2 regions of the Bradyrhizobium sp. i1.15.2 genome follow, and region 2 is predicted to be linked to the other one. Evidence: predicted binding sites of a transcription regulator. Region 2 holds the regulator's gene; the other holds the start of a gene.
What was found. Region 2 encodes HrcA, which represses chaperone genes, less so after heat shock. Its sites were predicted from a motif close to GTTAGCACTCNCNNNNNGNGAGTGCTAAC; they were not measured.
Positions count from the first base shown of each region.

Region 1: a site for HrcA is predicted at 9,078-9,106, ahead of ABIB80_RS18025 (co-chaperone GroES). Genes of this name have one in related genera too.

Region 1 is NZ_JBEPRQ010000008.1:295,616-307,555, reverse strand. It holds gene ABIB80_RS18065 (MFS transporter) at 1-905, opposite strand, end outside; gene ABIB80_RS18060 (NupC/NupG family nucleoside CNT transporter) at 1,065-2,315, shown strand; gene ABIB80_RS18055 (threonine aldolase family protein) at 2,443-3,513, opposite strand; gene ABIB80_RS18050 (amino acid ABC transporter substrate-binding protein) at 3,541-4,461, opposite strand; gene ABIB80_RS18045 (LysR substrate-binding domain-containing protein) at 4,615-5,535, shown strand; gene ABIB80_RS18040 (O-linked N-acetylglucosamine transferase, SPINDLY family protein) at 5,657-7,783, shown strand; gene ABIB80_RS18035 (cupin domain-containing protein) at 7,796-8,335, opposite strand; gene ABIB80_RS18030 (usg protein) at 8,484-8,771, opposite strand; gene ABIB80_RS18025 (co-chaperone GroES) at 9,149-9,463, shown strand; gene groL (chaperonin GroEL) at 9,508-11,148, shown strand; gene lepB (signal peptidase I) at 11,386-11,940, opposite strand, start outside.
Region 2 is NZ_JBEPRQ010000001.1:883,876-895,815, reverse strand. It holds gene ABIB80_RS04180 (NADPH-dependent FMN reductase) at 1-63, opposite strand, end outside; gene ABIB80_RS04175 (class I SAM-dependent methyltransferase) at 121-720, opposite strand; gene dnaJ (molecular chaperone DnaJ) at 809-1,942, opposite strand; gene dnaK (molecular chaperone DnaK) at 2,200-4,101, opposite strand; gene ABIB80_RS04160 (hypothetical protein) at 4,497-5,438, shown strand; gene pncA (bifunctional nicotinamidase/pyrazinamidase) at 5,711-6,433, shown strand; gene grpE (nucleotide exchange factor GrpE) at 6,576-7,190, opposite strand; gene hrcA (heat-inducible transcriptional repressor HrcA) at 7,287-8,375, opposite strand; gene rph (ribonuclease PH) at 8,557-9,270, shown strand; gene rdgB (RdgB/HAM1 family non-canonical purine NTP pyrophosphatase) at 9,282-9,917, shown strand; gene hemW (radical SAM family heme chaperone HemW) at 9,904-11,058, shown strand; gene ABIB80_RS04125 (penicillin-binding protein activator) at 11,180-11,940, opposite strand, start outside.

The sequences.
Region 1 (11,940 bases), on a different contig from region 2:
AACACGATCACGGCCTGAAACATGCGCAGGCCCACATGCCGCGAAATGGCGTGACGGGCCAGCACCATTGTCATCAGCAGCGCGCCGACCGCGGGCGCGGCGCGCAGGATACCGAGCCCCATCGGACCGGTCTGGAGGATGTCGCGGGCATAGATCGGCAGAAGCGCGGTGACGCCGCCGAACAGCACCGCGAACAGATCGAGCGAGATGGTGCCGAGGATCGCTGGATTGCTGCGGATGAAGCGGACGCCGGCGAAGATATTGTCGGCGCCCGCCATATCCTTGGCGATCGCCTGCGGGCGCGGCCGGATGAAGCCGGTCAGGATCATCCCGAAGATCCAGAACAGCACCATCACCGCGTAGGCGAGATGCGGCGCAACCGCGTAGGCAAAACCGCCGAGCGCCGGCCCTGTAATGGTCGCGACCTGCGCCGCACCGCTGGAGACGGCGGTGGCGCGCTGGAGCGAGCCCTGCGGCGCGATCGCCGGCAGCAGCGCGGCAGTGGTCGGACTTTCGAAGGCTCCGGCAATGCCGAGCACGAAGGTTGCCACGAAAATCTGAAGTTCGCTGACCAAGCCGAGATAGGTGATGACGCCGAGATAGAGCGCGGTCGCGGCTTCCACGAGCTGGCAGAGCTGGACCACGCGCTTGCGCTCGTAGCGGTCGGCGGCATGGCCGGCGACGAACACCAGCAGCGCGGTGGGCAGGAATTGCACGAGGCCGACCATGCCGAGATCGAAGGCCGAGCCCGTGAGATCGTAAATCTGCCAGCCGATCGCGACCGCCGCGATCTGGCTGGAGAAACGCGACAAGCTGCGCGAGAGCAGAAAGAACAGGAAGGCGCGATGGGAGAGGAGCGCGCGGGCGCTGACCGGCGGGTTTCCCGATATTGGCTGGCTTGGCATCGCCTCTTCGGTCACGTTCGGACTATCCGGCTCCTGATGGCGACGTGCTCCGGGTGGCTGACGCGGACCTGCTTGTCAACAGCGGGACGCTCCGACAGTCTCCCGGCATTGCGTTTGCAACGCAGGGGTGACCATAATCATCGGGGGTTTGGGGACATCATGCTGCGGCTGCAATCGGCACTCGGCATTTTCGCATTGCTGTTGATCGCCTTGGTCCTGAGCGAGAATCGCCGCGCGGCCTCGCTGCGCCAGGCGGCGATCGGCCTCGTCGCCACCTTCGTCACCGCGATCGTTCTCCTGAAGGTGCCCGTCGTCGCGCGCGCCTTCGGTACCATCAACGACGCCGTGGGCGCGATCTCGGCGGCCTCGCGCGCCGGCTCCTCCTTCGTGTTCGGCTATGTCGGCGGCGGTCCCCTGCCCTTCGACCTGAAAGCACCGGGTGTCGATTTCGTCCTGGCGTTCCAGGCGCTGCCGATCGTGCTGGTCATGAGCGTGCTGACGACGCTCTTGTTCTATTGGCGCGTGCTGCCGCCGGTGGTGCGCGGCATGGCCTGGCTGCTCGAGCGGACGCTCGGCGTCGGCGGCGCGGTCGGGCTCTCGACCGCCGCCAACATCTTTCTCGGCATGGTCGAGGCGCCGCTGTTCGTGCGACCTTATCTCGCGCAGATGACCCGCAGCGAGTTGTTCCTTGTAATGACCGGCGGCATGGCCGGCATCGCCGGCACGGTGCTGGTGCTGTATGCGACGCTCCTTGCTCCCCTCATTCCCGATGCAGCCGCGCATTTCGTCATCGCCTCGGTGCTGGGTGCGCCGGCCGCGATCCTGGTCAGCCTGATCATGGTGCCCGAGACATCCGACAAGCGCACCGGCGGCGCACTGGAAGATCCCGACATGGAAGTCTCCGGCACGATGGATGCGATCGTGAAAGGGACCGGCGCGGGGATCGAGCTGCTGATCAACATCGTCGCCATGCTGCTGGTGCTGGTGGCGCTGGTCTACCTCGTCAATGCGATCCTCGGCCTGCTGCCGGATATCGGCGGCGCCGCGATCTCGTTGCAGCGCCTGCTCGGCCTCGTGATGGCGCCGGTGTGCTGGCTGATGGGATTGCCGTGGGACCAGGCGATCACCGCCGGCAGCCTGATGGGCACGAAAACCGTGCTGAACGAGCTGATCGCCTATGTCGACTTCTCGAAGCTGCCGCCCGGCACGCTCGATCCGCGCTCGCGCCTGATCATGCTGTATGCGATGTGCGGCTTCGCCAATTTCGCCAGCCTCGGCATCATGATCGGCGGTCTCAGCGTGATGGCGCCGGAACGGCGCGAGGAAATCAACGCGCTCGGGCTGAAGTCGATCGTGTCGGGGACGCTGACGACGTGTCTGATGGGGGCGGTGGTGGGCGTGCTGACGTAGTAACGATCTCGTAGTCCGGATGGAGCGCAGCGCAATCCGGGAAAGCCTATCGGTCGCAAGCAGCGGCCCCGGATTTCGCTTCGCTCCATCCGGGCTACAAGAGATATCCGATTCACATCGGCATGCTCTAAACCAAAGCCGCAGCCACGGTGCGAAATGCCATCACCGCGCGATCAATATCCGCATCATCGATATGGCGATGGGTCACACAACGCAAGCGATGCTTGCCCCAAGGCCTCGCCCTCAGGCCCGCCCTTTCGAGAGCCCCCGACCAGACGGCGCTGTCGCGTCCGGAGAGAGAGACATCAACCTGCACGATATTCGTCTGCGGGATTGTCGCGCTGATCTTTGGATGCATCCCGTTCAACGCATCACTCAGGGTTCGCGCACGCCGGTGATCCTCCGCCAGACGTGCCCCCATGACTTCAACCGCCTCCAGGCCGGCCGCGGCCAGGACGCCGATCTGGCGCTGCGTGCCTCCCAGCATGCGGCGAAACCTGCGACTGCTGTCGATCACCGCGCGCGGCCCGGCGAGCACGGCACCGGCGGGTGCGCTCAGGCCCTTCGACAGACACAGAGACACCGTGTCGCAATGTCTCGCAACCTCGGCCGGCGCCGTTTCAAGGGCGACGGCGGCGTTGAACAGCCGCGCGCCGTCGAGATGCACCGGCACACCGCGGGCCGAGGCCATGGCGTGCACGGCCTGCATATGATCCAGCGGCAATACGGCGCCGCTCGCGTTGTTGTGCGAGGTTTCCATTGCGACAAGAGCGGTCCCGAGCTTGAGCCCTTCGCCGTGCAGGGCGTCCTCCAGCAAATTCAAGTCCATTGCGCCGGCGGTGCCGGCAATTGCGAGATAGAACTGCCCGGTAAACGTCGCCGCCCCTCGTTCCGAGGTGTACATATGGGCGTTCGATTCCAGCACGATCTGTTCGCTGCGCTGCGACTGCGCCAGCGTCGCCAGCAGATTGGCCATGGTGCAGCTCGGCACAAACAGCCCGGCGTCCTTGCCCAACGCCGCAGCTGTGACGGCCTCCAGCTCTTGCACCGTGGGGTCACCGTCCAGCCCGTCATCGCCGAGCGGCGCCGAGGCCATGCGGGCATACATCGCCTCGGTCGGCTTAGTGACGGTATCGCTGCGCAGGTCGATGGGTGGCAACCCGGCGCCCGCCGGACTCGTGTCGTGTTGATGTGCCATTGCGAGACCTCTAGAGCGCTTGTCGCGTCATTCGTAGACTGCCGGGTCGCCGGAATCGGTCGGGTTCGCCAGCGCCCGCTTCAGGGCGGCGCTCATCGGAAATTTCAGGTTGAGGCCATGCGGCGGGATCGGTGAATTGAAATATTTGTCGTAGAGCGCCGCAACCTGTCCGCTCTTCATCAGGTCGATCACGGCATCGTCGACCATCTTCTTGAAAGCAGGATCATCCTTGGGTTGGACGATACCATAGGGCGCCGTCTCGAGACTCTTGCTACCGATCAGGAATTCATCGGGCGTTCTGGACGAGGCCACCGTGGCAAAGGCAAGACCGTCATCGTTGGCGGTGCCGGCCACCCGGCCCGTCGACACCAACAAGAAGGTCTCGGCGGTGTCCTTGGCCGGCACCACCGTGATGCCGAGATTGTCCTTGGCATTGATCAGCGTAATCACCTTGAAAGTCTGGCCGCCGGCTTGGGCGGCAATGGCCTTGCCGCGAAACGAAGCGGGGTCGTTGACATCGACGCCGCCATCCTTGCGCGCGACGAGGACGACCTGCGCAACGAAGGTGGTGGGAGCAAAGGCAACGAGTTTATGCCGCTCGACATTGTTGGTCGTGTTGCCGCATTCGAGATCGATCGTGCCATTGGCGAGCAGCTGAATACGTGTCGCCGAGGTTATGGGGTTATAGCGAATCTCGAGCTTGGGGAGCTTGAGGGCCGTCTTGATCGCCTGCACCACCTGTTCACAGATTTCCACGGTGTAACCGATCGGCTTCTGGTTACCGTCGAGATAGGCGAAGGGCACCGAGGTCTCGGGGTACCCCAATGTGATCGAGCCGCTCTCACGGATCTTGTCGAGCCTGCTCGCACCCTGGGCCATGGACTCGCTGGAAAGAAGAACACCAGCGACGGTCGCCGCGGCCAGTGCCTTGATCATTGTCGCTTTCATATGTCCCCTCTTGTCGCGAATGTCCGTGACGCCGTCCACAGCGGGTGAGCAACCACAGGACAGCTCCGTACGAACGGCTTCATGCTCTGGACTATCGTCGAAAAGCCCGATCTGATGAAATTCCAGTTTCATACTCTCCTATACGGATCTGATATGGCCACCAGACGCATGGGCCTGAAGCATGTGGAGGCTTTTCGGGCGGTCTTCGTGACGGGATCGATGACGCAGGCGGCTCAGCGCATGCATACCTCGCAACCCCAGATCAGCCGCCTGATCGGACAGCTGGAAGCGATCACACAATTCCCGCTGTTCGACCGCAGTGGCGGCCGCCTCCGCCCGACGGTGGACGGATCGCGCTTTTTCCAGGAGGTCGAGAAGACTTTCATCGGCCTGGCGGGACTGGAGGCCAGCGCAGCCAGCATCCGCTCGTTCGGTATGGGTCGGTTAAGCGTTGCGGCGATGCCGCGCCTGGCCGGCGGCCTGCTGACGCGCATCGCGGCACGCTTCAAGGTGGACTATCCGCATGTGATGATCTCGATCCGATCCGGCACGGCGAGCGCCGTGCACGACTGGGTCAGTTCCGGGCTTTGCGACACCGGATTGGCGATGCTCTACGGCGAGGTTGCCGGGGTGCATGTCGAGCCGGTGCTCAAGACCCGTTGCGTCGCGATCATGCCGAAGGCGCATCGTCTTGCGCAGAAGAAGACGTTGCGTCCTGCCGATTTCGCCGACGAGGCCTTCATTTCCTTCGCCACGGGGAGCCCACTCTACGATCGCATCGATACGATCTTCGCGCAGGCGGGCGTCGCGCGCCGCATTGTTGCGGAGACCGATCTGGGCGCGTCGGTCTGTGCCCTGGTCGCGGCGGGCCTCGGCATCAGCATTATCAACCCGATTGCCGCGCATGACGAAAGCTCTGGCGCGGCTCTGGTCACGCGCCCCTTCAACCCGGCTGTCCCCGTTACGATCGCATTGCTCTATCCGCCTTATGCCGCGCGCGCCCGGTTGATCGATGCCTTCAGCGAATACGCTCGCAAGGTCATGAGCGCGGAATTGGGCTATCTCGGGCGGTAGTGGGTCGATCCGGCGTGAAGCTTGTGTGAGGCTGGTGCCGTCGCAGCTCCGATAGAGCGCAGCGCAATCCGGACAATCCTTCCATGTTAATCTCTTCAGGAGATTCGGGTGGAATTGATTCATGAGCAACAGCGCAGGCCAGCGGGCATTTCAAAATGCCCGGCTTCAGAAACGGCAAAAAGCCGAGGTGACGCCGTTGCTCGCGCGCGCCCTCCAGCTGCACAAAGCGGGACTTCTCCGCGAGGCCAAGGCGGCCTATCGCGAACTCCTGGAGCTCGCGCCCAACCAATTCATCGCGCTCCATTTGCTGGGCGTCTTGGAGTCTGAAGCCAAAAACTATCAGCAAGCGCAAGTTCTGCTGAGCCGAGCGGTTGCCGTGGATCCCCGATCTGCCGAAGCTCATATGAGCCTGGGCGTCGCGCTCAACGGGCTCAAACGTCACAATGAGGCCCGCGAGAGCTATCGAAAGGCCCTCGCCTTCCGACCCAACTACGCCTTAGCCCTGTCCAATCTCGGGAACGCGAGCGCGGCCCTTGAACTTTACCAGGAAGCGCTCGATAGCTACGACGAGGCGCTCGCAATCGACGGAAAACTTTCCGAAGCCCATAACGGCCGGGGTTGGGCGCTCTGCCGTCTGCGCGCCTATGACGAGGCTATCTCAAGCTTGAACCGCGCGCTATCGATCAAGCCAGACTATGCCTCGGCGCTGTCGACCCGCGCCGTTGCTTTGCGGGAACTTCAGCGATTTGACGAAGCCATGGCGGATTGCAATCGAGCCATCGCCCTGGCACCCGACGATGCGAATGGGTGGCTCCGGCGGGCCAGTATCTTGCTCCTGACCCGGCAAGTTGCCGAAGCGTTGTCCGATTGCGAGAAGGCTCTCGCGACCGATCCCGGCTTCTCTCAGGCCCACAGCCTGCTCGGCCAATGTCTCGCGGCACTTGGCCGGGTCGACGAAGCCCTCGCCAGTTTCGACAGAGCTCTCGACATCGAGCCTGATCAGAGCACGATCTCCAGCAAGATATTCACCCTCGATTTTGTGGCCGACGCCAGCGTTGCGCAGCATCAGCAAGCGCGACATGTATGGTGGGAGCAGATCGGTGCGAAGATCGCCTCAGCAGCGGCGGGACCGCATGATAACAGCCGCGATCCGGATCGCCGTCTGGTGCTGGGTTATGTCTCGTCGGATTTTCACGCACATTCGGCGGCGTTCGTTTTCAAGCCGGTCTTGCAGCACCATGATCGGGCACAGTTCGAGATCGTGTGCTACGCGTGTTCAGCGAAAGCGGATGCGACGACCCGCGAATTTCAGGGGATCGCCGATCGCTGGCGCGACGCCTCGCAATGGTCCGACGATCGTCTCGCCGCTCAGATCCGCGCCGATGGCGTCGATATCCTGATCGATCTGTCCGGCCATACCAGCGGAAACCGCCTCGGTGTGTTTGCGCGCAAGCCCGCACCTGTTCAGGCGCATGGCTGGGGCCACGGTACCGGCACCGGGCTGCCGACGATCGATTATCTATTCTCAGACCCGGTCGCGATTCCTGTCGCGGTTCGGCATCTGTTTGCGGAGACCATCGTTGACCTGCCGTGCTTTGTGACGCTGGCGCCGCTGCCGGCGGGGATTGCGCGGGCGCCGACGCCGGCGATTGCGAACGGCTTCGTCACGTTCGGTGTCTTCAACCGCATCAGCAAGATTTCGAACGAGGCAGTGGAAGTCTGGTCCAGGATTCTCGAGCGGGTGCCGGGTTCGCGACTGCTGATCAAGGATACCGCGCTGGACGCTCAGCTGGTCCGCGACAACCTGCTGGCGCGGTTTGCCGCTTGCCGATTGCCGGCCGAACGCGTCGATCTGCTCGGAGCCACGTCGCGCGACGAACATCTGGCAACGTTCAATCGGGTCGATATTGGTCTCGACCCATTCCCGCAGAATGGCGGCGTCAGCACTTGGGAAGCCTTGCAGATGGGCGTGCCGGTGGTGGCGAAGCTCGGTCATAGCCTGCCGAGCCGTGCTGCCGCCTCCATCCTTGCCGCGCTGGGCCTGCCGGACTGGGTCGCGGATAGCGATGAGGCGTATGTCGAAATCGCAGCGAGCCGTGGGTCGCAGATCGGCGAGCTCGATAAGTTGCGCGGCGAACTGCCCGGACAAATCAAGGCTGCCGCCGCCGGCAACCCCGTCTCATACGCGCAAGCGGTGGACGATGCCTATCGCGCGATGTGGAAACGCTATTGCAACGACGGCGGCTGATCTGCGCGTCGCCTACGCCTTCAACTCCACCGTCCTGAACTCCGCCGGCAGGATCACCTCCAGCAGTTCGACGTCGTCCGAATAGTCGAGGATCATGTGCTTGATCTTCGGCGGCTGGGTCCAGGCGCTGCCTTCTTTCATCAGCGTCTCGCCCTCTCCGTCCATATAGGTCTTCACCCAGCCCTTGAGCACGTAGACCATCTGGAATTCGACGTCGTGGAAGTGCAGCTTCGACACCTCGTCCGGATTGCAGGGGCCTTGCAGCCGGATCACGTGCGCTTGCGCGAGGCCGTGGCTCGCGGCGGCGATGCCGAGATCGCGATACTTCGCGTAGGTGCGCAGGCCGTCGGCCTTGAAATCTTCCTCGCGGTGATGGCTGATCGCGATGCGCTGCTTGGGCCGCGCGGTTTTCTTGACGGATGACTTGGCCGTTGTCGTGGGGGCTTTTGCCTTCACCGCCTTGCGCGCCGTGGATCGTGCTGCGGGTTTGGCCCCGCTTTGCTTCTTCACCGCCGCCTGCGATGCGCTACGCGATTTTGCTTTCTTGGCCATGAGCGGCCTCCCCTGTTGTTATGGGGAGAGGCTAGCACAGAAGCGAAATCGTGGGGTGGGTCAGCGCGAACGTAACCCACCTCTTCTTTCCGCAACCGTTGAAGCATGGTGGGTTACGCTGACGCTAACCCACCCCACAGCTCCGCCTTCAATGCAGCCGGAACACGCCGTCCACCGCGCGCAGCTCGGCCGGCTTGATCAGCTTGGAATGCGCGACGGTGACCGAGAATAGCGGCCCGTCGAGCTTCTTCTGCCAGAACGCCAGGAAATCCGTCAGCGCGGGAAATTTCGGAAACATGTCGTAGTTCTGCCAGACATAGGTCTGGAGCAGCGAGCGATGATCCGGCATCCGGTAGAGAATTTCGGCCGTCGTCAGCCCGTAACCCAGCACCTGTTTCCGGAAGTCGTCGGAAACAACCCCAACTCGCGAGACCATGCCAACCTCCTTTGCAGGAGCGCATATTCAAGGGATGGCTTTCCGGTACGCGCCCTACGAGCCACCCGGCGGAGATGCGCTCACATGAGTGAAATGTGACGCAAACTGACAATCCATCTCAAGCCCAAAAGTTTAACAAGCTGTTGAAATTCAATGCGTTAGCAGCAGATGCGGCTCCGTGCTAATACGGGCGCCGGCGCGATTAACGATGGGAAGAGATTTTGGCAGGCGGCGCTTCCGAGTGCTATTTTTCTGCTACAAGCCCTTGCTCCCGCCAAAATCCTGCCTTATCTCAGCTGTGCCTGTGCTAGCACTCGCGGGCGCAGACTGCTAACAACCCCAAATTCCCAACTCGTGCAAAAGCTTAGGAGAACTGCATGAAATTCCGTCCGCTTCACGACCGCGTCGTGGTCAAGCGCATCGACGCAGAAGAGAAGACCGCTGGCGGCATCATCATTCCCGACACGGCCAAGGAAAAGCCCTCGCAGGGCGAGATCGTCGCCGTGGGCCCGGGTGGCCGCGACGAAGCAGGCAAGCTGATCCCGATCGACCTGAAGGTCGGCGACCGCGTGCTGTTCGGCAAGTGGTCCGGCACTGAGGTCAAGATCGACAACATCGATCTGCTGATCATGAAGGAAAGCGACATCATGGGCGTCCTCGACGTCCCCGCTTCCAAGAAGAAGGCGGCCTAAGAGCCCCTCTCTTATCCAGCTAAACACCTAAGGAAAAAATCCAGATGGCAGCAAAAGAAGTTAAATTCTCCGTTGATGCGCGCGACAAGATGCTCCGCGGCGTCGACATTCTCGCCAATGCGGTGAAGGTCACGCTCGGTCCGAAGGGCCGCAACGTCGTGCTCGACAAGTCGTTCGGCGCTCCCCGCATCACCAAGGACGGCGTCACCGTCGCCAAGGAGATCGAGCTCGAGGACAAGTTCGAGAACATGGGCGCGCAGATGGTGCGCGAAGTCGCTTCGAAGTCCGCTGACGCGGCCGGCGACGGCACCACCACCGCCACTGTGCTGGCCCAGGCGATCGTGCGCGAAGGCGCCAAGTCGGTTGCCGCCGGCATGAACCCGATGGACCTGAAGCGCGGTATCGACCTCGCGGTCGAAGCCGTCGTTGCGGACCTCGTCAAGAACTCCAAGAAGGTTACCTCGAACGACGAGATCGCCCAGGTCGGCACCATCTCGGCCAACGGTGACGCGGAGATCGGCAAGTTCCTCGCCGACGCCATGAAGAAGGTCGGCAACGAGGGTGTCATCACCGTCGAGGAAGCCAAGTCGCTCGAGACCGAGCTCGACGTCGTCGAGGGCATGCAGTTCGACCGCGGCTACATCTCGCCCTACTTCGTCACCAACGCCGACAAGATGCGCGTTGAGATGGACGACGCCTACATCCTCATCAACGAGAAGAAGCTCTCCTCGCTGAACGAGCTGCTGCCGCTGCTCGAGGCCGTGGTGCAGACCGGTAAGCCGCTGGTCATCGTCGCCGAGGACGTCGAAGGCGAAGCGCTTGCGACCCTGGTCGTGAACCGTCTCCGTGGCGGCCTCAAGGTTGCGGCCGTCAAGGCTCCGGGCTTCGGCGATCGCCGCAAGGCCATGCTGCAGGACATCGCGATCCTGACCGGCGGCCAGGCGATCTCGGAAGATCTCGGCATCAAGCTCGAGAACGTCACGCTCAACATGCTCGGTCGCGCCAAGAAGGTGATGATCGACAAGGAGAACACCACGATCGTCAACGGCGCCGGCAAGAAGGCCGACATCGAAGCGCGCGTGGCTCAGATCAAGGCGCAGATCGAGGAAACCACCTCGGACTACGACCGTGAGAAGCTCCAGGAGCGTCTTGCCAAGCTCGCTGGCGGCGTCGCAGTGATCCGCGTCGGCGGCGCGACCGAGGTCGAGGTGAAGGAGCGCAAGGATCGCGTTGATGACGCGATGCATGCGACCCGCGCCGCGGTCGAGGAAGGCATCGTCCCGGGCGGCGGCGTCGCCCTGCTCCGTGCCTCCGAGCAGCTCAAGGGCCTGCGCACCAAGAACGACGACCAGAAGACCGGCGTCGAGATCGTGCGCAAGGCGCTCTCCGCGCCCGCTCGCCAGATCGCGATCAATGCCGGTGAAGACGGCTCCGTGATCGTCGGCAAGGTCCTCGAGAACAAGTCGTACGCCTACGGCTTCGACTCCCAGACCGGCGAATATGTCGACCTCGTCAAGAAGGGCATCATCGACCCGACCAAGGTGGTCCGTACCGCGATCCAGAACGCAGCCTCGGTTGCGGCTCTCTTGATCACCACGGAAGCCATGGTCGCCGAGCTGCCCAAGAAGGGCGGCGCCGGTCCGGCGATGCCCCCGGGCGGCGGCATGGGCGGCATGGATTTCTGATCCAGCCATTCCGGCAAACGACAAAATGCGAAACCCCGGCAGCGATGCCGGGGTTTTGTTTTTGGAGGATCGCTTCACGCGCCCCGCGATCATAGTCCGTAGCCTGGAAGGAGCGGAGCGCAATCCGGGGCACCGTATCCGGCGCGAGCAGTCTCCTGGATTACGCTGCGCTCCATCCAGGCTACGAACTCAATTCATGCAGGCGCCGCGCACTGCCCCGGGAATGGCGGAGCGGCCTCACCACACCTTCCCCAGTCGCTCCATGTGCGGCTCGCCCTCTTGGTCGAGCGACCAGAATATCCGCGTCACCTTGCCGACCAGATTGTCCATCGGCACGAATCCGATCGACGACATCACGCGGCTGTCGCTCGAGTTGTCGCGATTGTCGCCGAGCACGAAAAAATGGCCTGGCGGCACGGTGTAGACGTCGGTGTTGTCGTAGTAGCCGTTGTCGACGCAGTCCTGCGTGACGTAGGAGGCGCCGTTCGGCAGCGTCTCGCGCCAGCGCTTGGCCTTCGCAGCGGCGTCCACGCCGCAGCTGGAGCCGGCGAATACCTGCTTCAGAGCGACGCGCGTCACCGGGCGGTCGTTGAGGACGAGCTGGCCCTGCCGCATCTGGATGCGATCACCGGGCAGCCCGACCACGCGCTTGACATAGTCGACCGAGGTGTCCTTCGGCGTCCGGAACACGACGACGTCGCCATACTCGGGCTCAGCGGCCCGGAAACGCCCGGAGATCCATGACGGCGCGAAGGGAAACGAATAGCGGCCATAGCCATAGGCATATTTTGC
Region 2 (11,940 bases):
CTTCGCATTGTGCGAGCCGGTGCGCAGGGAGCCGGGAATGATCAGAATTTTCGGTGCGGACATCCGCTTCCATGCGTTCGGCGAAACGAGCCCGCCACGCAAACAGCAATGCCGGCGGAATTAGTCCTTGCGATACACCCAGACGCGGGCCGGCGGAAGGTTCATCCAGATCCGTTCGGAGGCCTCTGTGGACACGCCGGGCAGCGATTTCGGAATCGGCGGCACCACCGCGTAGGTGAACTGGACGAAGGGCGCACCGGGCGCCAGGGCCGTGAAGGCGTCGCGGATCAGCCGCAGCCGCGTCAGCATCGGTTTTGTGACCAGCGGCAGGCCCGAGACGACCGCGGAGGCCGGCGCGCTCAGCACGTTCCACAGCGTGTCGCGCAGGCGATAGGCATCGCCCTGCACCACCTTGGCCTGCGGATAGCGGTCGCGCAGCAGGGCGCAGAAGCCCGGATTGTATTCGACGAGGACGAGACGCTTCTGGTCGACGCCGCGCTCGACCAGGGCCGAGGTGATGGCGCCGGTGCCGGGGCCGAGCTCAACCACCGGTGCGTCCGAATTGACGTCGACGTAATGGGCCATGGTCCGGGCCAGCAGCTTGCCCGACGGCATCACCGCACCCATGTGGAGGGGCTTTTCGATCCATGACCGGAGAAAACGCACCTCGTCATCGAGACGGGGCTTCTTCAACGCACGCGCGGACGATGGCAATGGCATGTCGGGACCGGCCGGGACCGCGTGACCGCGGCGTGTCAGAAAATGGTCATAAAGACGTATAGGCCGAAGGCGGCACGGTCAAGACGCGTCAACTCGCCCGATTACCGAAGAAATCCTTGACCTTGGTGAAGAAACCCTCGGATTCCGGCTGGGTGTTGCCGGAGGAGAGCTTGTCGAACTCGGCCAGCAATTCCTGCTGCTTTTTGGTGAGGTTCTGCGGGGTCTCGACCACGACCTGAACGTACATGTCGCCCATTTGGCGCGAGCGCAGCACCGGCATGCCTTTTGATGCGATGCGGAATCGGCGGCTGGACTGGGTCCCGGCTGGGACCTTCACCTTGGTCTTGCCCTTCTCGATGGTCGGCACCTCGAACTCGCCACCAAGCGCCGCCGTCACCATCGAGATCGGCACACGACAATGCAGATCGGCGCCGTCGCGCTGGAAGAACTGGTGCTGGGCCAGCGACAGGAAGATGTAGAGGTCGCCGGGCGGGCCGCCGCGGACCCCGGCCTCGCCCTCGCCGGCGAGCCTGATCCTGGTGCCGTCCTCGACTCCAGGGGGAATGTTGACCGACAGATTCCGCTCGCGGGTGACGCGCCCCTGACCCGAGCAGGACGGGCAGGCGTCCTCGATCATCTGGCCGCGGCCCTGGCAGCCCGGACAGGTCCGCTCCAGCGTGAAGAAGCCTTGCGACTGCCGTACGCGTCCGGCGCCGCCGCAGGTCGAGCAGGTCTTCGGCTTGGTGCCGGCCTTGGCCCCGATGCCCGAACAGGCTTCGCAAGTGACCGAGACCGGAATCTCGATCTGCGCGGTCTTGCCGCCAAAAGCTTCCTCGAGCGTGATTTCCATGTTGTAGCGCAGGTCGGCGCCGCGCTCGCGGCCGCCACGGCCGCCGCGCTGTCCGGCCATGCCGAACAAATCTTCGAAAATGTCGGAAAAGGAGGAGGCGAAGCCCGCGCCGAAACCGGCGCCGCCACCGCCGCCCTGCTCGAAGGCGGCATGGCCGTAACGGTCATAGGCGGCGCGCTTGTCCTTGTCTTTCAGGACCTCGTAGGCCTCGTTGATTTCCTTGAACTTGACTTCGCTGGTGTTGTCCCCGGGATTACGGTCGGGGTGAAACTTCATCGCCAGCTTGCGGAACGACGATTTCAGGACGGAATCGTCGGCATCGCGTTCGACTTCGAGGGTTTCGTAGTAGCAGCGCTTGGTGGACGTGGACATGATGAGCTCAGTCTATCCGATCGCGATTCAAGTCGGAGCGAAGCAACGTCGCCATGCAACGATATAGGCAGCCTTCCGCCTCGCGACAGAGGATTGCATGGCAGTGTTCAGAATAACGGCTGGGAATTGATCGATCGTAACGGGCCCAAATTTAAAGCCTTGGTCCGTCGAGCCCGACACGATGGCCTCCCCCGCGAGGGAGGAGGCCGTTGGCGCGTGTGGGGTCCAAGCCGTCCGCATCATCACCCTCGCGGGGTTCAGGCGGACTTCTTGTTGGTCTTGTCGTCGTCGACTTCGGTGAATTCCGCGTCGACGACGTCGTCCTTGGCCGCGTCCTTCTTGGCGTCGGCCTCGGCCTGCTGCTTGTACATGGCCTCGCCGAGCTTCATCGATGCCTGGGCCAGCGTTTGGGTCTTGGCCTTGATCGCTTCGGCATCGTCGCCCTTCAGCGCTTCCTTGAGGTCGCTGACGGCATCCTCGATGGCGCGGCGCTCAGTCTCGGCGACCTTCGAACCGTGCTCGGCCAGTGCCTTCTCGGTCGAATGCACAAGTCCGTCCGCGTCGTTCTTGGCAGTCACGGCCTCGCGGCGCTTCTTGTCCGCCTCAGCATTGGCCTCGGCGTCCTTGACCATCTTCTCGATGTCGGCTTCCGACAGACCGCCAGAGGCCTGGATGCGGATCTGCTGCTCCTTGGACGTGGCCTTGTCCTTGGCCGAGACGTTGACGATGCCGTTGGCGTCGATGTCGAAGGTCACCTCGATCTGCGGCATGCCGCGCGGGGCCGGCGGAATGCCCATCAGGTCGAACTGGCCGAGCATCTTGTTGTCGGCCGCCATTTCACGCTCGCCCTGGAAGACGCGGATGGTGACCGCGTTCTGGCTGTCCTCGGCGGTCGAGAACACCTGGCTCTTCTTGGTCGGGATCGTGGTGTTGCGGTCGATGATGCGGGTGAACACGCCGCCCAGCGTCTCGATGCCCAGCGACAGCGGGGTCACGTCGAGCAGCAGCACGTCCTTGACGTCGCCCTGAAGCACGCCGGCCTGGATCGCGGCGCCGATCGCCACGACTTCGTCCGGGTTGACGCCCTTGTGCGGCTCCTTGCCGAACAGTTGCTTCACGACTTCCTGGACCTTCGGCATGCGGGACATGCCGCCGACCAGCACCACTTCGCCGATCTCGGCGGCGGTGAGGCCGGCATCCTTCAACGCCTTGCGGCAGGGCTCGACGGTCTTCTGGACGAGGTCATCGACCAGCGCCTCGAACTTGGCGCGGGTGAGCTTCATCGTCAGATGCTTCGGGCCGGTCTGGTCCGCGGTGATGAAGGGCAGGTTGATCTCGGTCTGCGTCGTCGACGACAGCTCGATCTTGGCCTTTTCAGCGGCTTCCTTCAGGCGCTGCAACGCGAGCTTGTCGTTGCGCAGGTTGATGCCCTGCTCCTTCTGGAATTCGTCGGCGAGATAGCCGACGAGGCGCATGTCGAAGTCTTCGCCGCCGAGGAAGGTGTCGCCGTTGGTCGACTTCACCTCGAACACGCCGTCGCCGATTTCGAGAATCGAGATATCGAACGTGCCGCCGCCGAGATCGTACACGGCGATCGTGCCGGCCTTGGTCTTGTCGAGGCCGTAGGCGAGCGCGGCCGCGGTCGGCTCGTTGATGATGCGCAGCACTTCAAGGCCCGCGATCTTGCCGGCGTCCTTGGTCGCCTGGCGCTGGGCGTCGTTGAAGTAGGCGGGCACGGTGATGACGGCCTGGTCGACCTTCTGGCCCAGATGGGCTTCCGCGGTCTCCTTCATCTTCTGCAAGATGAACGCCGAGACCTGCGAGGGCGAGTAGGTCTGACCGTCGGCCTCGACCCAGGCGTCGCCGTTGGAAGCCTTCACGATCTTGTACGGAACGAGCTTCTTGTCCTTCTCGACCATCGGGTCGTCGTAGCGGCGGCCGATCAGGCGCTTCACTGCGAAGAACGTGCGCTCGGGATTGGTGACCGCCTGGCGCTTGGCCGGCTGGCCGACGAGGCGCTCACCGTCGTCCGTCACGGCGACGATCGAAGGCGTCGTGCGCATGCCTTCGGAATTCTCGATGACTTTGGCGTTCTTGCCATCCATTACGGCGACGCACGAATTCGTGGTACCGAGGTCGATCCCGATGACCTTTCCCATGGTCCTATATCCTTGTTTTTGCGGCAGGCTGGCTGGGCCCAGAAGGCACCCGAACCGAAACCCCCTAAGATCAAACATTCGCGATATTGCGATGGTTGGGGGTCATATAGGAGGGGGGGAGGTGCCTGCAAGGACCGAACGCAAGTTTCGGCCGTGAAAACATTGGGTTTTGGAAGAACATATCCGGGCTGCACCGCCCTTGCGGGTGAGGAAATATTAACAGGTCCCGCGATCGGCCCGCATCCGTCACAGCATCCCGCCCCGCCCTGTTGCGGCCAGACCAAAACCGCTAAAAGGCGGGCAGCCGGCCGGGCTCGTCATCAGGCCGCCTCGCGCGACAAAACGGCCGGCTGGCCACCATCGAACGGCCTCAATGTGAACCAATCAGAGTGCCCATGAAGCTGATCCGCCCCCTCGCCGCGCTCGTCCTCCTCGTCGCCTCTGCGCTTCCGGCTCTGGCTGCCGACGCCGTTTTCCCACCTGGCTTGCGCCTCGGCATGGTGCCATTGGTCGGCCTTAACACGGCCAAGACTTTTCCCGGCTTCGAGAGCGAGGACGGCAGCGTCAAGGTGCTGATCACAGAGCTGCCGCCGGCGGCCTATGGCGAGGTCGTGAGCGCCTTCAACTCCAATCCGGCCGGAGCCAACGGCGTCAAGCAGGACAAGATCGAGACGCCCGCGGGACTTGCCTATTTCACCACCGAGAGCGGCAAGGCCGGCGAGACCCCGGTGCGGCGCTATTCGATGATCGTGCCGGGCGCCGGCTTCTCCGGCTATGTCGCGGTGCAGATTCCCGAGAATGCGGTCAAGATCTACACCGACGAGGCGGTGCGGCAGATGTTTGCGAGCGTCGTCACCCGCAAGCAGGTCTCGGCCGACGAGCAGATCGCGCTGATGCCGTTCAAGATCACCGATCTCGCCGACTTCAAGGACGTCCGCATGCTGGCGCCGGGCTCGAGCATCATCCTGGCCGACGGCGACGAGAGCTCCGGCTATGAATCGAAGCCGTTCATCATCCTCGGCGTGATTGGCGCCACCCCGCAAGCCGCCGACGACCGTGCCCGCTTTGCCCAGGAGGCGGCGCTCCAGATTCCCGGCGTGCGCGAATCGCGCGTCACCATGTCCGAGCCGATCCGCATCAGCGGCCAGCAGGGGTTCGAGACCCGGATCGACGGCGTCAGCGGCAAGGACAAGACGCCGGTGACCGTGGTGCAGTGGATCCGCTTCAGCAGCGGCGGCGCCTCGCTGCGCATCATCGCCAGCGCCCCGCGCGAGCAATGGCCGACTGCCTTCACCCGCTTCCGCGCGGTCCGCGACGGCATCCAGCCAAAGGGCTAGCAGCATCTGCGCATGAGATGCGCTCCTCCCCCGCTTGCGGGGGAGGGCTGGGGAGAGGGTGTCGCCGCACAGGGACACTCCCCCAGAGGATAGAACCCTCACCCGCCGCGCTCTCCGAGCGCAGCGACCTCCCCGCAAGCGGGCGAGGTGCACCGAACCCGCGGCTCAAGCCCAACGACTCACCAAAGCCGGCTGCATTTTCGGGCTTCTGTTCGTATACGAACGGAACTAGGCTCCCCTTCCGTTGAGTTCATCCTGGAGGGAGGCGAATGATGCTGGATCGGCGACAAGTCTTGGCGGCGCTCGGGACGAGCGCGCTCGTGGCGCTCGCGCCAACCGCGATTCTGGCAGCGGCATCGATCAAGCCGGACGATGCATCCGCGCTGCTCGTGATCGACGTGCAGAATTGCTTCCTTCCCGGCGGCAGCCTTGCCGTGAAGGAAGGCGAGCAGGTGGTGCCCGTCATCAACAAGATCTCGAAAGCGTTTTCGAACGTGGTGATGACGCAGGACTGGCACACGCAAGGCCATGTTTCCTTTGCGTCAGTCCACGCCGGCAAGAAGCCGTTCGAGACCGTCGATCTTCCCTACGGCAAGCAGGTGCTGTGGCCCGACCATTGCGTGCAGGGCACCGACGGCGCCGCGCTGTCGAAAGACCTTGCGATCCCGCACGCCGAGCTCATCATCCGCAAGGGTTTTCACAAGGACGTCGACAGCTATTCGGCCTTCCTCGAAGCCGACGGCAAAACCTCGACGGGTCTCGCCGGTTATCTGAAGGCGCGAAAGATCAAGCGCGTCTTCGTCGTGGGGCTGGCGACGGATTTCTGCGTGGCCTGGACCGCGCTCGACGCGCGCAAGGCGGGCTTCGAGGTCTATGTGGTGGAAGACGCCTGCCGCGGCATCGACAATCAGGGTTCGCTCGCAAAAGCCTGGGCCGACATGGCCAAGGCCGGCGTGAAGCGGATTCAGTCCGCAGATATCGCCGCGAGCGCGTAAGAGACGCAACCGAACTGCCAGACCCTCATCCTGAGGAGCGCGCTTCTTGGCGCGCGTCTCGAAGGATGAAGGCCCCCGCTGCAGCAGCTCGGCCTGCATGGTTCGAGACGGCGCTGACGCGCCTCCTCACCATGAGGATCGATCAGTTCGCAGCGCCGTTCGGCTCGTTGCTGTTGGCGGGCGCGGCCTTGGCGCCGCCCTTGGCGACACCGACCAAGGCGGGACGCAGCACGCGCTCGCCGATGGTGTAGCCGGCCTGCATGACCTGCACGACGGTGCCCGCGGGTACCGACGCATCGGGCACCTCGAACATCGCCTGCTGGAAGTTCGGGTCGAACTTCTGGCCCAAGGGATCGAACTTCTTCACGCCGTGTTTTTCCAGCGCGCTCAGTAGCGAGCGCTCGGTCAGTTCGACGCCCTCGATCAGCGAGGCGAGGCCTGCATCGGCCGCCGCACGGGCTTCGGCCGGAACGGCATCGAGCGCGCGCTGGAGGTTGTCGGCGATGTCGAGCACGTCGCGGGCAAAGCCCGTGACGCCGTAGAGCTTGGAGTCAGCGACCTCCTTGGCGGTGCGCTTGCGCAGATTCTCCATCTCGGCCAGCGTCCGCAGCATGCGGTCGCGCGCCTCGGCGACTTCCTTCTGCAGGAGCTCGACCGAGCCGGGCTCGGGATCGTCGGGCATGATGTAGGGTTTTGACACCACGGGCTCGCCGGCCGCAGCACTCGTGTCTTCGGGTTGCCGGTCTCGATCGGTCATCGGCTCTCTTTTCGCATTCGTCTCAGGGGGTTTCTGGCCCGCATATCGTGCTTCGGGCGCCGAAAATCAAGCGCCCGTGATCGGGAGAGACGCCGGTCAGCCCCCCAGGAGCCGGCTGACGATGCGGGCAGCATAGTCCACGGTCGGGATCACACGGGCATAATTCAGCCGCGTCGGCCCGATTACGCCCAAAACGCCGACGATATGGCCGGCAGCGTCCCGATAGGGCGAGATGATGGTGGACGAGCCCGACAGCGAGAACAGCTTGTTCTCACTGCCGATGAAGATCCGCACGCCTTCCGCAGTCTCGGCCCGGCCGAGCAGGTCGATCACGCCGCGCTTGGTCTCGAGATCGTCGAACAGCAGGCGAACGCGCTCGAGATCCTCCAGCGCATGCAAATCCTCGAGCAGATTGGCGTGGCCGCGGACGATGAGCTGGCGGTCCTCGTTCTCGCCGCCGGACCAGCTGGCGATGCCGGCCGAGATCACCTTGTGCGTCAGCTGATCGAGCTCGGTGCGCGCCTCTCCGAGCGCGGTTTCGAGCTCCAGCCGGGCCTCGGCCAGGGTCCGGCCCCGGATACGGGCATTGAGGAAGTTCCCGGCTTCGGTCAACGCCGAGGATGGAACCCCCGGTGGCAGCGTCAACACGCGGTTTTCGACCTGCCCGTCCTCGCCGACCAGGATCACCAATGCCTTTTCCGGTTCCAAGCGGACGAATTCGATATGTTTCAGCCGCGCATTGGATTTCGGCGTCAGCACGACGGCGGCTGCGCGGGTCAGGCCGGAGAGCCGCGTCAATGCCTCTTCGAGCGCAGCCTCCACCGATTGCGCGTGGCCGACGGAGGTCAACTGGCTCTGAATCGCCTGCCGTTCGCTGTCATTGAGATCGCCGACCTGCATCAGGGCATCGACGAAGAACCGCAGGCCGAGTTCCGTCGGCAACCGGCCGGCGGAGGTGTGCGGGGCGTAGATCAAGCCGAGCTGTTCCAGGTCGGCCATGACGTTGCGGACCGACGCGGGCGACAGCGGCATGGCGATCAGGCGCGAAATATTGCGTGAGCCCACCGGCTCGCCGGTCGCGAGGTAGCTTTCGACGATTTGACGAAAGATGTCGCGGGAACGCTCGTTGAGCTGGGCGAGGCCCGCGCGCGGCGCGATCAGATGGATCGGATCGTGATGGGCCACAGACCGTAACTCCTCTAAGATACAGGTAATTTGTCTATCCCGGGCGCGTCTGACAAGCGTGGCGTTCGCGGATTGAAAATCGGGGGTGAATAAGGCCTCGATCTTCCCCCTTGCCGCCCACCCTCACCCAACCTACAAGCACCGCCAACAGCCCTTTTCCGAGAGTTTTGGAGGATTTCCCATGCGGCCAAGCCGCCGTGCGCCCGACGAATTGCGCCCCGTGACGCTGGAGCGCGGCGTGGTCAAATATGCGGAAGGCTCGTGCCTGGTGAAATTCGGCGACACCCATGTGCTGGTCACCGCCACGCTGGAAGACCGCCTGCCGCCATGGCTCAAGGGCCAGGGCCGCGGCTGGGTCACCGCCGAATACGGCATGCTGCCGCGCGCGACCTCGGAACGCACCCGCCGCGAGGCCTCCGCTGGAAAGCAGAGCGGCCGCACCGTCGAAATTCAGCGCCTGATCGGCCGCTCGCTTCGCACCATCATCAATCTCGAAGCACTCGGTGAGCGCCAGATCACGGTCGATTGCGACGTCCTCCAGGCCGACGGCGGCACCCGCACGGCCTCGATCACCGGTGCCTGGGTCGCGCTCGCCGATTGCGTCAGCTGGATGAAGGCGCGCAACATGGTCAAGGCCAATGTGTTGCGCGACAACGTCGCCGCGATCTCCTGCGGCATCTACAAGGGCACGCCCGTGCTCGACCTCGACTATGCCGAGGACTCCGAAGCCGATACCGACGCCAATTTCGTCATGACGGGCGATGGCCGCATCATCGAAGTCCAGGGCACCGCGGAACGCGAGCCGTTCACGGAAGCCGAGTTCCTGGCGTTGATGGCGCTTGCGCGCAAGGGCGTCGCGCGTCTCGTGGACTTGCAGAAACTGGCGGTAGCGTAGTCAATAGGCCGATGCATCGCCGAATCACCGGAAAGCTGGTCATCGCGACCCATAATCCCGGCAAGCTCGCCGAGATGAAGGAGCTGCTTGCGCCTTACGGCATCGAGGCGGTGTCGGCCGGCGAATTAGATCTTCCGGAGCCGGAAGAGACCGGAAACGATTTCCGCAGCAACGCCGCGATCAAGGCGATCGCGGCAGCGCAGGCGACCAAGCTGCCGTCTTTCGCCGATGATTCCGGCATCGTGGTCGACGCGCTCGACGGCGCGCCCGGCATCTACTCGGCGCGCTGGGCCGGGCCGAACAAGGATTTTGCCGCGGCGATGGCGCAGATCGAACGGCTGTTGCAGGAGCGCGGCGCGACCACGCCCGCCAAGCGCAAGGCCCATTTCGTTTCCGCGCTGTGCGTTGCATGGCCCGACGATCATCTCGAACAGGTCGAGGCGCGCGTCGACGGCACGCTGGTGTGGCCGCCGCGCGGCACCGCCGGCTTTGGCTACGACCCGATATTTTTGCCCGACGGCCACAGCCGCACCTTCGGCGAAATGGAAAGCATCGAAAAGCACGGCCTGCCGCCGCTCGGTCTCGGCCTGTCGCACCGTGCCCGCGCCTTCGTGAAACTGGCGGAGATCTGCCTTGAGCCGCGCTAAGGAAGCCTTCGGCGTCTACGTGCACTGGCCGTTCTGCCTGTCGAAGTGCCCCTATTGCGACTTCAACAGCCATGTCCGTCACGCCGCGATCGACGAAGCGCGTTTTGCGTCAGCATTCGCGCGTGAGATCGCGACGACCGCCGAGCGCGCGCCCGGCCGCGAAGTCACCTCGATCTTTCTCGGCGGCGGCACGCCCTCGCTCATGCAGCCTGCAACCGTGGGCGCTGTGCTCGACGCCATCGGCAAGCACTGGACCGTGGCGAAAGACGTTGAAGTCACGCTGGAGGCAAACCCGACCAGCGTCGAGGCCACGCGCTTCGCCGGTTATCGCGCCGCCGGCGTCAATCGCGTCTCGCTCGGCGTGCAGGCGCTCGACGATGCCTCGCTGAAAGCGCTCGGCCGCATGCACAGCGCGCGCGAGGCCCTCGATGCCGTCGCCATCGCGCGCCGCTCGTTCGATCGTTATTCGTTCGACCTGATCTACGCCCGTCCCGACCAGACGCCGGCGATGTGGGCCGATGAATTGCGTCTCGCGATCGACGAGGCGGCCGAGCATCTGTCGCTCTATCAATTGACGATCGAAGAAGGCACGCCGTTCTTCGGCTTGCATCAAGCCGGCAAGCTGAAGACGCCGGATGAAGCGGTCGCACGCGCGCTCTACGACGTCACGCAGGAGACCTGCGACAAGCTCGGCCTGCCCGCCTACGAGATTTCAAATCACGCGCGGCGGGGCGCCGAGTGCCGGCACAATCTGGTCTACTGGCGCGGCGAGGAATATGCCGGCATCGGCCCCGGTGCCCATGGCCGGCTCGACATCGACGGCATCAGGCACGCGACCGCTACCGAGAAGCGTCCCGAAGCCTGGGTGATGCGGGTCGAGACCAACGGGCACGGCGTCGTCACCGACGATCTCCTCAACAGCGAAGAGCGCGCCGACGAATTTTTGCTGATGGGGTTGCGCCTCGTCGAGGGCATCGACCCCGAGCGCTACCGCGCGCTGTCAGGCCGCTCGCTCGATCCCAAGCGCATCACGCTGCTGCGCGAAGAAGGCGCGATCACGGTGGATGCAACGGGACGGCTGCGCGTGACCAGCAGCGGTTTTCCGGTGCTGGACGCGGTGGTCGCGGATCTGGCGGCGTAGCGAGCTGTCGTAGGGTGGGCAAAGCGAAGCGTGCCCACCATTTTTACCACATGTGCAGAAAGATGGTGGGCACGGCGCGCAAAGCGCGCCTTTGCCCACCCTACGGCACCGTCATCTTGAACTACGCCCCAAAACTCTTCGGCGAGCCCGCCACGGCCACGCCGCCGCCCGTCGTGACCTTCATCACCGCGAGGCCGCGCTCGTTGGTGCCGTCGGCGCGGAAGCGGAACAGGCCGTCAATGCCGGCAAAGCCGGACGGATTGGTGAGCACGTCGGATGAGAAGCGCGTCGTGCCTTGCGTGCGCGCCAGCGCGGCGACCAGGGCGACGGCGTCATAGGCGAGCGTCGCGGTGCGCACGGGCTCCGCGCCATATTTGGTGCGATAGCGGCCGGAGAAGGCGCGGAAGCCGGCCGGGTCCGGCGCGGCGTAGAGGCCGCCTTGCAAGCTGGAGCTGGCATAGACGCGCGGGCTGTCCCACAGGCCGGTACCGAGCAGCTGGATATTGCGCAGATTCGCCCCCGCCGCGCTCATCGCATCGGCGACCGCGACGACGGCATCGCCATCATCGGCGATGAACAGCGCATCGGCGCTGCCGAGCTGCTGCGCCACGGTCCGGGCCGGCGTGGCGCGATCGGCGCCGTATTTCTCGAACGCGACGATGCGCCCGCCGCGGCGCGGCACCGCCGCCTTCACCGCGGCCTCGACCACGTTGCCATAAGCATTGTCGGGCACGAGCACAGCGACGGAGCGCTTTCCGATGCTGGCGGAATATTCGACGATGCGGTTGACGTCGGACTCTGGCAGGAAGCTCAGCAGATAGACACCGCGGCCGGCAATGCTGGAATCGGTCGAGAACGCCATCACCGGGATCCCGCGCGTGC